Regions from separate parts of the Haloactinopolyspora sp. genome, predicted to be linked through region 1. Evidence: riboswitches for the same ligand, from Rfam matches in the RefSeq annotation. Region 1 holds a riboswitch; the other holds the start of a gene.

Evidence for each region. Region 1 has a riboswitch for cobalamin ahead of M6444_RS04115 (ribonucleoside-diphosphate reductase subunit alpha). Riboswitches for the same ligand answer to the same signal wherever they lie in the genome.
Region 2: it holds a riboswitch for cobalamin, as region 1 does, so the genes downstream of both, metE (5-methyltetrahydropteroyltriglutamate--homocysteine S-methyltransferase) here and M6444_RS04115 (ribonucleoside-diphosphate reductase subunit alpha) in region 1, are expected to answer to the same signal.

Annotation. Positions count from the first base shown of each region.
Region 1 covers NZ_DAHVSH010000028.1:53-6,545, forward strand. Annotated here, with positions in the region: gene M6444_RS04115 (ribonucleoside-diphosphate reductase subunit alpha) at 52-2,589, opposite strand; cobalamin riboswitch at 2,751-2,981, opposite strand; gene M6444_RS04120 (EamA family transporter) at 3,193-4,146, shown strand; gene M6444_RS04125 (helix-turn-helix transcriptional regulator) at 4,216-5,622, opposite strand; gene M6444_RS04130 (pyridoxal phosphate-dependent aminotransferase) at 5,942-6,493, opposite strand, start outside.
Region 2 covers NZ_DAHVSH010000166.1:48,509-56,825, forward strand. Annotated here, with positions in the region: gene metE (5-methyltetrahydropteroyltriglutamate--homocysteine S-methyltransferase) at 1-1,517, opposite strand, end outside; cobalamin riboswitch at 1,575-1,801, opposite strand; gene M6444_RS17900 (alpha-galactosidase) at 1,878-4,034, opposite strand; gene hrpA (ATP-dependent RNA helicase HrpA) at 4,104-8,036, opposite strand; gene M6444_RS17910 (ATP-binding cassette domain-containing protein) at 8,183-8,317, shown strand, end outside.

The DNA of each region.
Region 1 (6,493 bases):
TGAGTCGTGCTCCTTCGTGTGGTTCAGGCTGTGCGGGCTGATTCGGCGTCGTCATTGGCAGGCCTCGCACTGGACTCGCTCCTGCGGGTCGACGGGGCAGGCCTGGTCGTCGTCCGGGGCGAGAACGTCGATTCGACTCGTCGGCGCTGGGGCGGGAGCCGACGTGCGCGGTGCGATCGCCCGGGCGAAGCCGAAGCCGCGCCGCCGGTCGGTCGCCCGCGGTTCCGCAACGTTCGCCGAGCCGGGCACGTCCTGCGCCTTGTTCACCCGCACGGTGCTCTGCTCGGCGGTGTGGCGCGGCTTCATGTGCAGGTAGTAGGTGGTCTTGACGCCCTTCTGCCAGGCGTGAGCGTAGAGATCCATCATGTCGCCGACATCGCGCATCTCGAGGTACATGTTCCGGCTGATCGCCTGGTCGATCCACTTCTGCGCGCGGGCGGCGACCTCGATGAACGCGTGCGGCGAGATCTGGAACGACGTCGCGTAGATCGCCTGCAGGTCCGCCGGCACGGCCGGCACCGCCCGCACGTCACCTTGAGCGCGCAGCAGGTCCTCGCGGACGTGTTCCCACAGGCCGCGTTCCTTCAGGGCCGCGACCAGGTTGCGATTGACCTCGAGGAACTTCCCGGCGCTCGTGGCCCGGCTGAAGATCTGGGCGAACTGCGGGTCGAGCCCCGGCGTGGTGCCCGCGACGAGGCCGATCGAGGCGGTCGGTGCGATGGCCAGCAGCGTCGCGTTGCGCATGCCGCCGCGTACCTTGGCGCGCAGCGCGCTCCAGTCCAGTCGCTGTGTGCGCGAGACGGTGATCGGCACGCCCCGCTGCTGCTCGGCGACGTCGACGGTGTCGATCGGCACCATGCCCCGGCTCCAGCCGGAACCGGCGAAATTGGGGTAGACGCCTCGCTCGCGGGCCAGGTCGGCACTCTGATCGATGGCGTGGTAGCTGATGAACTCCATCACCTGGTCGATCAGGTCGTAGGAGTCTTCGCTGTCGTACGGCACGCCCAGCTGCTCGATCACGTCGGTGAACCCCATGACCCCGAGCCCGATGGCCCGGTTGAGCTCGTTCGACGTCTCCGACTCCGGCACCGACGACACGGTGATGTCCACGAGGTTGTCCAACTGCCGCACGGCCAGCCGGGTGGTCTGTGCCAGCCGCTCCCAGTCGATGGTGAGCCCGGTCGCGGTGGAGGTGAGGTGGCGCGACAGGTTCACCGACGCCAGATTGCACACCGCGATGTTGTCGCGGTCTTGCGGCAAGGTGATCTCGGTACACAAGTTGGACAGGTGGATCGTGCCGGTGTTGTCGTTCAGCGCTCGGTTGTTGATGGTGTCCTTCCAGGTCAGCCACGGATGCGACGTCGTCTGGAGGCTGATGAGGATGGATCGGAACTGCTCGCGGGCGCTGACCCTGGCGAACGTGCGGAGTTCACCGGCTTCGGCCGCGGCGGCGTATTCGGCGTAGCGGGCGCTGAAAGCCTGGCCGTACAACTCGGTCAGGTCGGCGGTTTCGAGCGGATCGAACAGGTACCAGTCGTCGTCGGCGGCGACGCGCTTCATGAACTCGTCGGAAATCCAGACGGCCGTGTTCGCCGTCCGGGTGCGGCGATAGGGATCACCGGCGTTCTGCCGCAGGTCCAAGAACTGCGGGAAGTCGAGATGCCAGTTCTCCATGTAGAAACACAAGGCCCCGAACTTCTTGCCACCGCGCGACACCGCACGCAGAGTCGAATCGATGGTGTGCATGAACGGGATGGGTCCGGTCGAGGCCGTGTTGTTCGACCGGATGGGTGAGCCCTCGGCCCGGAGCTTGGTCACCGACAGCCCGATGCCCCCCGTGCCCTTGGTCACCCACATGACATCGCGCACGCTCTTGGCGATGTGCTCGATGTCGTCCTCCATGTCCATCACGAAGCAGTTGGACAGTTGGGCGTACGCCGTCCCCGCGTTGACCAGGGTGGATCCAGCAGCCAGGTACTCCAGGCGCGACATCTTGTCGTAGTAGCCGATGGCGGCCGTCGTGGGATCGTCCTCGGTCAGCGACAGCCCCATCGCCACCCGCATCCAGAAGAACTGCGGAACCTCGAGTGGGCCCCCGTCGCGGTCGTCGATGACGTAGCGGTTCAACAGCGTGGCAGCGCCGATGTAGCGCAGCAGCCCGTCTCGAGCCGGATCGAGAGCGGCGCCGAGCCGGTTCAGGTCGAAGCAGGCCGACAACCGCTCGTCGAGGAGCCCGGTCGCGACTGCGCGCTCGATGACCTCCGGAAACCGCCGCCGGTGCAGCTCGGCCAGCTCGGCTGCCGTGTCGTAATCACCGAGTACCTGCTTGTAGACGGACTTGAGCAGCACTCGGGTGGCGACGGTGTCGAAGGCTGGATCGTCGCGGACGTTCTGCAGCGCGACCTGGATCACCGCTTCGTCGAGCTGCTGGCTCGTGATGCCGTCGAACAGCGTGATCTCGAGTTCGGACTGCAACTGGGCCGAGCGGGCCACCTGATCGTCCAGACCGGCGGTCGCGGACTCGATCGCCTGGGCGATCTTGTGGCCGTCGTAGGGCTCGGTGGATCCGTCTCGCTTGACGACGTGCATGCTCGTGACGCTCCTCGCAGTTCGGCTGGATCGTCCGGACCTGCGAGGGTTGACGCGTCGGAGCAGATGACGTCGACCACGCCACGGTGTTCCGCGGGGTGAGTTGGTTCGGCGTGATCATCCCCTGGCCCTCCCTCGAGGCCGCGGACTCCGGAGCCCGCTTCGGGCTCCGGTGCACTGGCAGGTCTTCGGACTCACGGGCCCGACGGCCATCCGGCGGATGGCTGTCACCTACTGACCGTCGCTTCCCAGATCGCCTCCGGCGATCCAGTGCGTGATGACGGCGGTCGCTCCCGTTCACCGCTGCGGGGCAGTCCCGGACTCACACCGGGTTCCCTCTTACCTCTGACCGATCTGGCTGACCGGGCAGAACCAGCTGCAGGACACACTCTATCTTGTAGTTACACAGATGCAACTCATCTATATGTTGTGTTTTGCCGGGTGCGCCGGCCCTGCCGCACGGCGGCCGCGACACCGCTGGCGCCACACTCCGCCGTCCAGCTGACGCCATTCCTGGGGAAGTTGGCTGGAAATCGCTGTCACGGCGACCGGTCGGGACCGCAGTATTGTCGTCGGCCGCAGCACCGATCCATGGAGACGCTCATGACATCGCCCTCGACCCGCCCCGCGCTCATCTGGGCTGCCCTGGTGACCGTGTACGTGGTGTGGGGTTCGACGTATCTGGGCATCCGGGTGGTCGTCGAGTCGGGCATACCGCCGCTGCTCGGCATGGGCGTGCGATTCCTGGCCGCCGGCGGGCTGCTGCTCGGCTACATCGTGGTGCGCCACGGGCGCAGCCGGGCGCGGGTGACCATGGCCGAGCTGCGCGGCGCGGCGGTGATGGGGCTCATGTTGCTCGTGTTCGGCAACGGCGTCGTCGCGATCGCCGAACAGACCGTGCCCAGCGGGTTGACGGCACTGATCATCGGTGCCGTCCCGTTGTGGTTCGTCCTGCTCCGTGCTGCCGGCGGAGAACGACCGAGAACCGCGACGTGGTGCGGCGTGCTCGTCGGACTCGGCGGGGTGGCGGCGGTCAGCCTGTCCCGTGGAGGCATCGAGGGCGTGCAGGCGTGGGGCGTGCTGCTGTTGATCGTCGCGTCGATGTCGTGGGCGCTGGGCTCGTACCTCTCACCGCGGCTCGGCCTGCCGCGCAACGCGATGGTCACCTCGGCGTACGAGATGCTCGCCGCGGGCGCCGTGATGACGATCGTCTCGTCGGCCACCGGTGCGGCCACCGACTTCGACGTCGCCGCCATCCCGATCCGTGGCTGGGTGGCGCTGGCCTATCTCGTGCTCATCGGGTCGCTGGCCGGCTACACCGCGTACAGCTACGCGCTGGCGCATGCACCGCTGTCACTGGTCGGCACGTACGCCTACGTCAACCCCGTCGTCGCGGTCCTGTTGGGCTGGGCGATTCTGGCCGAGAGCGTCACGGCAGCCGTCGTCGGTGGTGGCGCGCTCGTGATCGCCGGTGTGGCTCTGGTGGTCAGTGGCGAGCGACGTCCGGCCACGCCGTCGACCCGAGACCCCAAGCCGATTGAGAAAATGACGACGTGACCGGACGTTCTGGTGGTTCAACGCAGCGTCAACTGCCGGGGACACCCGGCAGTTGACCGCTGGTATTGATCAGCTCGACACGTGGATCTTTTCGCCCTGGTCGAGGGCCAGATCGTCGTCGAGATCGTTCACCACGCCGCCACTGGCCCGCGGCACCACCCGAACCACGCGCAGCGCATTCTCGTACGCGTCGAGGGCCTCATCGGTACGGCCGACGCTGCGGTGGAGCTCGGCGAGCTCGCGCCACGCCGCTGCGGCGTACCGGGTGATCCCCATGGATTCGAGTTCCTCAGCCGCCCTGGTGGCCTCGGCGATGGCGCCCTCGGTGTCGCCCTCGGCCCGCAGGATCCGGGCCCGAGTGAGCCTGGCGTCGGCCGCGTTGGCCCGCCGCCGCTCGCCGAGATCGCGCAGTGCGAGGTCGACGGCCTGACGTGCTTCGCTGACCCGGCCGAGGTGCAGCAACGCGTCGGCGCGCTTGGTGTTGAAGTTGGCGACGTCGACCTTGCCGCCGTACTGCTCGATGTTGTCGCGGGTGCGTTCGAGGATGTCGAGCGCCTCCTGCGCACGGGGCTCCGGCCCCTGCAACAGCAGCCAGGCGTGCGCCACCCGCAGCCGGGCGAGGTTGCGCAGGTCGTCGCCCTCGCCGAACATCGCCAGCGCGCGGTCGACCAGGTTCAGGGCCAGGGCGAGCTCACCACGGGCCTCGGCGACCAGCGAGGCGTTCCAGTACGCGGCACCCCGCGTGTGGGGTGCGCCGATCCGGTCCGCGGCCTCGACGAGCTCAGTGGAGAGCATCTTCGACCGCACGACGTCGCCGCGCTCGTAGTAGGCGCCGAGCACGGTGCACCCGAGCCGGATGTACTCGTCGGTGCCTTCGAGGCCGAGGTCCGCGGCCGAGCGCCGGGCTTCTTCGCCGACCTGGATCGCCATGTTGTAGTCGCCGGCTCGCGCGTAGCAGCGAGTGAGCAGAATGGCGACGTCGAGCCAGGACTGCACCTCGGGGTTCTGCCGCGCCTCGTCGGCGAGCTCGGTCAGCAGGTCGATGGCGCCTTCGATGTCACCGCTGCGCTCACGAGCCTGGGCACGGCCGAGCCGGGCCTGCCGGTCCTGCTCGTCGTTGAGCCCGGGATCACCCATCAGCGCCGTGAACTTCTCATAAGCCTCTTCGGCCCGGCCTTCGCGCAACGCCATCTCGGCGCGCCCGAGCTCGAGACGAGCCTTGGTGCGCACCGAGGCGTCCACCCCGTCGCGGAGGTACTCCACGTCGATGTTCAGCCGTTCGGCGATGTGCGCCAAAGCCGACGCCGCCGGCTGGCGGCGACCACTTTCGACAAGTGAAACGTAGCTGGGCGACAGCATGCCCTCGGCGATCTCCGCCTGGGACAGTCCGAGCTCCAACCGGCGGGCTCGGATACGCTGTCCGACGGGCGTCGGAGCCGGCGCCTCATCTACAGTTGCTGGCTGGTCTTGGGTCATGACAGTATTGGACTACAGTCAGTCACTTTTTGCTAGTCCAACTAAACCTCTTTTGGGGGTTCGATCAGCTATGAGGCGTGTCAAGCGAGTCACGGTTGGTGTGTTCGCCACGTTCGTGCTCTTCTTCGCCGTCGGCGCGCCGGTAGCCGCCGCGGACTCGACTTCGACGACAGGCATTGGCAATACCTGCTGCTGACGCGGCATACTTGAGCCGCACGGACGGCATCTGACGTCTCGCCCCCCGAACGTTGGATGCCGTCCGTGCTTTACCCCTGTGCCCGACCGGCAGCGACCGAGCTGCTCACCTCAACGGCATGGCTCAGTTCCGCGTGCCTGCCATCCATTTCGCCGCCAAGTCGAGCAGGCGGTCATTGGCTTCGCGCTCAGCCACCGTCACCCGGCACCCTTCGCCGGCGAAGGGCCTGACGACCAGTCCGTTGGCCTCACAGAATGACGCGAACTCCATGGTGTCGGGCCCCAGCGCGAGCCACACGAAGTTCGCCTCGGTCGACGGCACGTCCCAGCCTTGCGCCAGCAGGCCCTCGCGCACCCGGGTGCGCTCGGCCACGAGGGCGTCGACGCGCTCGAGCAGTTCGCCTTCCCGCGCCAGCGACGCGATGGCGGCACGCTGGGCGATTCCCGAGACGCCGAACGGCACCGCCGTCTTGCGCAGGGCGTCGGCGACCCGGTCGTGCGCGACCGCGAACCCCACGCGGAGCCCGGCCAGCCCGTACGCCTTGGAGAAGGTGCGCAGCACGCACACGTTCGGCCAGTCCCGGTACAGATCGAGCCCGTCGGCGGCTTCGGAGTCGCGCACGAACTCGCGATAGGCCTCATCCACCGCGACCAGCACGTCCTCAGGCACCCGCTG
Region 2 (8,317 bases), on a different contig from region 1:
TGCTCGGCGAAGTACTGGACCATGTCGTTGCGCTCGGGTTCCCCGTGGACCAGCACGTCGAGCCCGAGACGCTCCTGGAGCCGGATGACGCGTTCGATCTCTGCCCGCATGCGGGCGGTGTACTCGTCTTCGTCGATGCGGCCGTTGGTGAACGCTGCTCGCGCTGCCCGGATGTCGCTGGTCTGCGGGAACGAGCCGATGGTCGTGGTCGGTAGCGGCGGCAGGCCGAGCACGGCCTGCTGGCTCTCGCGGCGCGTCGCGTAGTCGCCGCGCTGCAGCTCGGCACTGGTGACGCGACCGAGCCGGGTGCGGACCCGCTCGTCGACGACGCCAGGTGCCGCGGCACGGTCGGCGAGCGCGGCCCGGGTGGACTCCAGCGCCGCGGTGATGGAGCCGCGGCCTTCACGCAGGCCGCGCGCGAGCGTGGCGACCTCGGCCACCTTCTGCTCGGCGAAAGCCAGCCACGACTTCAGCCGGCGGTCGAGCTTGGTCTCGCCGTCGACGTCGTAGGGGACGTGCAGTAGCGAGCACGACGTGCTGACGGCGACGTCGTCGGCCACCGCGCGCACCTGTTCCAGCTGGGCGAGCGCGGCATCGAGGTCGCTGCGCCAGATGTTGCGACCGTCGACGACGCCGGCGACCAGGGTTTTCTCGCTCAGCCCGGCCACGTCGACAAGAGACGTCGCGCCTGAGCCTGCGACGAGGTCGACGCCGAGCGCTTCGACCGGAGCGCTGGCCAGGGCCGGCAGGGCCGGACCGAGATCACCGAAGTACGAGGCGACGAAGATCTTCGGCCGGTTCGTCAGCCCGCCCAGGCGGTCGTAGGCTCGGCGCAGCGCGGCGATCTCGTCCGCCGAGCGATCACCGACGTAGGCCGGCTCGTCCAGCTGAACCCAGCTCGCCCCTGCTTCGGCGAGCGCGCCGAGTAGGTCGACGTAGATCTCGACGAGTTCGTCGAGCCGGTCGATGGGCCGGAAACCGGCCGGCGCGTCGTCGGACGGCTTGGACAGCAGCAGGAGCGTCGCCGGTCCCAGGAGGACCGGGCGGGTGTCGATGCCCTGGTCACGGGCTTCCCGGTACTCCGCGATCGGCTTGTCTCCGGCCAGCCGGAACGTGGTCTGCGGGCCGATCTCGGGCACCAGGTAGTGGTAGTTGGTGTCGAACCACTTCGTCATCTCCAGCGGTGCGACCGCTGTCGCGCCTCTGGCCATCGCGAAGTAGGTGGCGGTCTCGTCGAGACCGAGCGTGGCGAATCGCTCCGGCACGGCGCCGACCAGCGCCGCCGCGTCGAGTGTTTGGTCGTAGAGCGAGAACGTGTTGGACGGCACGCTGTCCAGGCCGAGATCGAGCAACCGGCGCCAGGTGCGCGCACGCAGGTCGGCGGCGACGCGGTGTAGCTCGTCCTGGGTAATACGACCGGCCCAGTGGTCTTCCAGCGCGCGTTTGAGTTCGCGCTGCGGGCCGATGCGCGGGTACCCCAGGACGGTGGCGCCGATGGATGCGGAAACAGGTGTCACGTGGCTCTCTCCTCGCGAGCGCAGGTGGTGGGGCCGCGGACGGCCCGGCGCGCGCCGACGGCACGCGCCACCGGCGGCAGGTCTTCGGGCTCACGAGCACGTACCCGAGCGCGGGCTCGTGCACGCCTACTCGCCGCCGCTTCCCAGGCCCGGCCGGCCCAGTGCGATGGCGGCTTTCGTTCTCGTTGACCGCTGCGGGGGCAGCCCCGGACTCGCACCGGGTTCCCTCTTGCGTCGCTCGGCGGCTTTCACCGCCGAGCAGAACCACCAGTCGTCGCGATCATAGGCACATGGCCGGGCTTTAATCGACTGTTGTCCCAGTCTGTGGACGAATTCGTCTCAAAATTAGAGACTCCTTGGTTACGCGAGGCGTTGCGCCTGGACGAGGACCAGCCGCTCCGGGTGCAGAGTCGGTGCTTGCACGCCGTTCTCGGCGAGCATCCGGCCGGGCAGGATCACGCCGTCCGCCCACCATGGCAACGACGATCGCGTGTGGCCGGCGACGACGTCGCCTGGGGGCAGCGGGGTCAGGCGGTACCGCGCGTGCGGATCGAGCCCTGGCAGTTGAACCGGGCCGACCGGAGCGTGCAGGCTGGTCGCGGTCTGCACGATCGCGAACACCGCCTGCGAGCGGTCGGGCGCCACCACGCCGTGCACGTTGAGCGCGGGGTCCGGGTGATCGGCGTGGACGACGTCGCCGGTGTGCAGCAGGGGTCTGATCCGCTTGTACAGCTCGACCCACGCCGTCAGCTCGGCCAGCTCGTCCTCGGTGGCGGCGGTGAGGTCCCACTCGATGCCCAGGTGGCCGAACAGCGCGGTGCCGGCCCGGAAGCCCACGCCATGATGCCGGCCGGTGCTGTGCGACGTGCTCGGACCGACGTGGGCGCCCATCATCTCCAGCGGCACGAGCAGGTTCGTCCAACGCTGGATCTGCTGGCGCTCCACCGCGTCGTTGCAATCGGAGGTCCAGATGCGCTCGGTCCGCTCGAGAATCCCGAGGTCGACTCGGCCACCGCCGGACGAGCACGACTCGATCTCGACGCCGGGATGGCGGGCTCGCAACTCGTCCAACAACCGGTACACCGCGGCGGTCTGGCGATGAACGCCGGCCACGGCGACCGCCCCGCCCGGAGCATGGCCGGCTTCGACGAGGTCGCGGTTGTGGTCCCACTTCAGGTAACCGATGCGGTACTCCGACAGCAGTGCGTCCAGGCGCTCCAGGATGTATGCGTAGGCGGCCTCATTGCCGAGATCGAGGACCTGCTGCTGCCGGAACTCCGGCGGCAGCCGATCGCCGGCCCGCATGATCCAGTCCGGATGCGCGCGGGCGAGATCGGAGTCCGGGTTGATCATCTCCGGCTCCACCCAGAGGCCGAACTCCATACCGAGCTTCGTGACGTGATCGACCAGCGGGTGCAGGCTGTCGGGCCACACGGCCTCGTCGACGTACCAGTCGCCGAGCCCGGCGGTGTCGTTCCGACGATGCCTGAACCAGCCGTCGTCGAGCACGAACCGCTCCACCCCGACCTCGGCGCCCAGCTCGGCCAGGCGCTTCAGCGTGGGAACGTCGTGATCGAAGTACACCGCCTCCCAGGTGTTCAAGGTCACTGGCCGGGCCGACGTGGGATGGTGGGGCCGAGAGCGCAGGTGGGTGTGGAAGCGGCGGGACAGCTCGTCGAGCCCGTCGCCGTAGGCGCCGTAGATCCAGGGCGTGGTGTACTCCTGGCCGGTGGCGAGCCGGACCTCACCCGGGAGCAATAACTCGCCGGCGCTCAGGACGCATTCACCGTTGGGCATACGTTCGGCGAGCATGCGGTGGTTGCCGCTCCAGGCCGCATGGACGCCCCACACGTCGCCGCTGCGATGGCCGAATCCGGCGGTGCCGGCCATCATCAGCAACGACGCGTCGAGCGCGGTCCGTCCCCGGCGGTTTTCACGCACGTGCGTGCCGACGGTGAACGGTGCGCGCTGCGGACTGCGTTCTCGCAGGTGGCGCCCGGTCAGGTCGAGCAGTTCGGTGGCCCGCGCCGGTACCGGGAACGCGAGGACGAGGCCGTCGAGGGTGTAGGTGCCGGAGCCGGTGTTGCGGACGGTGGCCCGCTGGCGGAGCAGACCGGCCGGGGTGAGCTCGATTCGCAGGTCCAGGTCGAGTTGCGCGGCGTCATCGGTCGCGGCGACGACGAGGCGATGGCCGTGGTCGGCGTCGACAGTACTGGACGTGACCTGGAACAGCGCCGAGAACGCCGTGCCGTCGCGGTGCCCGCTGAGCCCCGGTGTCCCCATCCAGCCGTGAGCATGCTCGGGCAACACTGCGACCGGGGTGAATGTGTCGAGGGAGTTGGTCACCCGCTGCGGGATCTGGGCCAAAGCGTAGGCGCTGAGGTCGTCGTCGGTGAGTTCACCCAGGTCCGGCCCCCAATGCAGGATCCGGGGCAGCGCGTCGCCGCGGCGTTCGATGATCAGACTGATGTCCGCGGACCGGAAGTGAACGAGGTCGGGCGCGTGGGTGTCCGGCATTCGCTGGCTCCATGGGGACGGTTGCTGGGTCGTGGCTGGGGATGGATCGTCGGCCCCCACGCTAGGTGATCACGATGTGGTGACGGCGTCGATGGCGCGCATGATGCGCTTCTCCGAGACCGAATGCGCAGTCCCCAGCTCCTGCGCGAACAGGCTGATTCGGAGCTCCTCGATCGACCAGCGGATCGCGAGGTGCTCCGCGCTCGGCTCCTGCCCGCGCGGCAGCGCGTTGATCGAGTCTTCGTACGCGGCGGTCACTCGTTCGATGACCGCTGCGTTCGCCCGGTCGCGCTGCGGGCTGGTCGGCAGCTTCTCGAGCCGGCGCTCGATGCCGCGCAGGTAGCGAACCAGGTCAGGCAGGCGGCGCCGGCCCGTCGCGGTGACGAACCCGGGCCGGATCAGCCGCGCGAGGTGCGCCTTGGCATCCACCAGCGACGGCGCCAGGGTCAGGCTGGACGTGCTCTTCAACGCGGCCTCGACGCGATGGGCCACCGTCAGCGCCTTCTCGATGTCGGCGGTGATCGCGAAGACCTCGTCGATCAGTGCACCGCGGACCTTCTCGCGCAGCGCGGCGAACGCGGCGGCATCCCAGGCGGGTCCGCCGCCGTCTGCGATCAGCGCGTCGACGGCGCAGTCGGTCGCATCGGCGAGCAGGTCGGCGACCGAGCCGTCCGGGTTGCGGCTGAGCACCAGCTTGGTCTGGTTGGTCAGGTGCCGCTGCACGAACGAGACCGGCGAGGGGACGCTGAGCAGCAGCAGCCGTCGGTTTCCGGCCCACATGGCCGCGGCCTGGGCGGCCTCGGTGTCGAGCACGCGGATCGCGACGCTGTCGCCGTCGTCGACCAGTGCCGGATACCCGGTGACGACGTGATTACCGCGGCGTTGCTCGAAGGTGCGTGGCAGGTCGCCGTCGGGCCATTCGCGCAGGCCGGAGCGTTCGATGCTGCTGGCGGCCGCCGCCATGGTCGAGCGCAGCTGCCGACGCAGCTGGTGTTTCAGGGCGTGCAGGTCCTTGCTCTCGGCGACGGTGCCGCCGTCGTCGACGACGCGGAAGGTGACCTTCAGATGGTCCGGTACCCGGTCGAAATCGAAGTCGTCAGGGCTCACCGGGACACCGCGCATCCGGGTCAGCACCCGCGCCAGTGCCACCGTGACCGGCTCGTCGCTGTCGTCGAGCAGCCGGGCGGCTTCGGCCGCGGTGTCCGGGGCCGGCACGAACTGGCGCCGCAGCGCCTTGGGCAGCGACTTGACCAGCGCGGTGATCAACTCGGTGCGCAGGCCTGGCACCTGCCGGTCGAAGTCGGTCGGCTCGACCTGGTTGAGCACCTCGAGCGGGATGTCCACCGTCACGCCGTCGGCCCGCGTGCCCGGCTCGAACTGGTACGTCAGCGGCAGCTCGACGCCGGTCGTCGTCCAGGTATCCGGGTAGTCGTGCTTGCTGATCACCTTGTCGGCGTCGTCGTCCCTGATCAGCATGTCCGTGGAGAACGTCAGCAGGTCGGGATCGTCGTGGCGGGCCTTCTTCCACCAGGCGTCGAAGTGCCGCGCGGAGACGACGTCAGCCGGGATCCGCTGGTCGTAGAAGTCGAACAGGGTGTCGTCATCGACGAGGATGTCGCGGCGCCGGGCGCGGTGCTCGAGCTCTTCCACGTCGTCGAGCAGGGCCCGGTTGGCGTGGAAGAACTCGTGGTGGGTGCGCCAGTCGCCCTCGACGAGAGCGTGGCGGATGAACAACTCGCGGCACAGTTCCGGATCGACGCGCGCATACGGAACCTTGCGGCGGGGCACGATGACCACGCCGTAGAGCATCACCTTCTCGAAGGCCATGACAGCGCCGGCCTTCTGCTCCCAGTGCGGCTCACTGTAGGTGCGTTTGACCAGGTGCTCGGCCAGCGGCTCGGCCCAAGCCGGATCGATGCGCGCGTTCACCCGCGCCCACAGCCGCGACGTCTCGACCAGCTCGGCCGACACGACCCAGCGCGGCGGCTTCTTGAACAGCGCCGAACCGGGGAACACGGCGAACTTCGCGCCCCGCGCGCCCTGGTACTCGTTGCCCGTCTCCTCCCGGACGCCGATCTGTGAGAGCAGGCCCGCCAGCAGCGACCGGTGAATGTCCTCCGGCTTGGCCGGGGTGCTGTTCAGCGTGATGCCCAGCGGCTTGACCAGCGATCGCAGCTGGCTCTCGAGGTCTTGCCACTCCCGCACGCGCAGATAATTGAGGTACTCCGCGCGGCACAGCTTGCGGAACTGATTCGACGACAGCGCCTTCTGTTGTTCACGCAGGTACCGCCACAGGTTCAGGAAGGTCAGGAAGTCCGACGTGGGCTCGGCGAACCGGGCGTGGTGCGCGTCCGCGGCGTCGCGATGCTCGGCCGGGCGCTCCCGCGGATCCTGGATCGACAAGGCCGCGGCGATGACGAGCACCTCCCGCACGCAGCCGTTGCGGTCGGCTTCGAGGATCATCCGGCCCAGGCGGGGATCGATCGGCAGGTCGGCCAAGGCGCGCCCGATCCGGGTGAGGCGATCGGTGCGGTTCGGGCCGCGGGTGTCGGTGCTCAGCGCGCCGAGCTCCACGAGCAGGTTGACGCCGTCGGCGACGGCGCGCCGATCCGGCGGGTCGAGGAAACCGAAGTCGGCGACCTCGCCGAGGCCCAACGCCGTCATCTGCAGGATGACCGACGCCAGGTTGGTGCGCAGGATCTCGGGGTCGGTGAAGGCTGGGCGGGACTCGAAGTCCTCCTCCGAGTACAGCCGGATGCAGATGCCGTCGGCGACCCGTCCGCATCGTCCGGCCCGCTGCCGCGCCGAGGCCTGAGAGATCGGCTCGATCGGCAGGCGCTGGACCTTCGTCCGGTTGCTGTAGCGCGAGATCCGTGCGGTGCCGGGATCGACGACATACCGGATGCCGGGCACCGTCAGCGACGTCTCGGCGACGTTGGTGGCGAGCACGATGCGCCGGCCGGTGTGCGGCTGGAAGACGCGGTGCTGCTCGGCCGCGGACAGCCGCGCGTACAGCGGCAGCACTTCGGTTTGCGCCGCGACCGGCCCGGCTCGCTCGAACCGTTTGCGCAGGGCGTCGGCGGTGTCGCGGATCTCGCGTTCGCCGCTGAGGAAGACCAGCACGTCGCCGGGCGGTTCGAGAGCCAGCTCGTCGACGGCGTCGACGATCGCGCGCACCTGGTCGCGCGGCTCCTGCGTGTCGTCACCGTCGTCGTCTTCGGCCTGCAGCGGGCGGTACCGGATCTCGACCGGGTAGGTGCGCCCGGAGACCTCGATGACCGGGGCGTCGAAGTGTTCGGCGAAGCGGTGCGGGTCGATGGTGGCCGAGGTGATGATGACCTTGAGGTCGGGGCGGCGGGGGAGCAGTTGGGTGAGATAGCCCAGGATGAAGTCGATGTTGAGGCTGCGTTCGTGCGCCTCGTCGATGATCAGCGTGTCGTAGCGGCGCAGCATCCGGTCCTGGGTCATCTCCGCCAGCAGGATGCCGTCGGTCATGAGCTTGACCAGGGTGTCGTCGCCGGCCTTCTGGGTGAATCGCACCTGGTAGCCGATCGCGGTGCCCAGAGTGGTCCCGGTCTCTTCGGCGATGCGTTCGGCGACGGTGCGGGCGGCCAGTCGCCGGGGCTGGGTGTGCCCGATGGTGCCGCGCACTCCGCGGCCGAGTTCCAGGCAGATCTTCGGCAGCTGCGTCGTCTTGCCCGACCCGGTCTCGCCGGCGACGATCACCACCTGGTGGTCGCGGATGGCCGCGGCGATCTCGTCGCGACGGGCACTGATCGGCAGCTCTTCGGGGTAGGTGATGGCCGGCACGGCCGAGCGCCGACGCTCGACTCGCCGTTCGGCCGCCGCCACCTCCGCGGTGATCTCGTTCACGGCGGCGGCTCGCGCGGCGGCGTCGCGGACCTTGCGCAAGCCGTCGAGTCGCCGAGCGAGGCGCCGTTCGTCCCGGAGCAAGAGCTCGGGCAGGCGAGCACGCAGGTCGGTGAGTGGGGAGGTGGACATACCGGCGTCCAGCTTACGGCGCGGACGGTCGTCGGTTCATCCGCATTTCGCGCAGCTGGTCGTACGACTCCAGGCTTATGCGCCGGTCGGATTCCTGGCCGGCAGACGGATGCCGGGCCGTCCGGTGCCTCCGTAGCGTGCTGAACATGATCGAGATCTCGGGACTGACCAAGCGATACGGCGACAAGGTGGCCGTCGACGACCTGTCTTTCACCGTCCGGCCCGGCCAGGTGACCGGGTTTCTCGGGCCGAACGGAGCGGGCAAGTCCACGACGATGCGC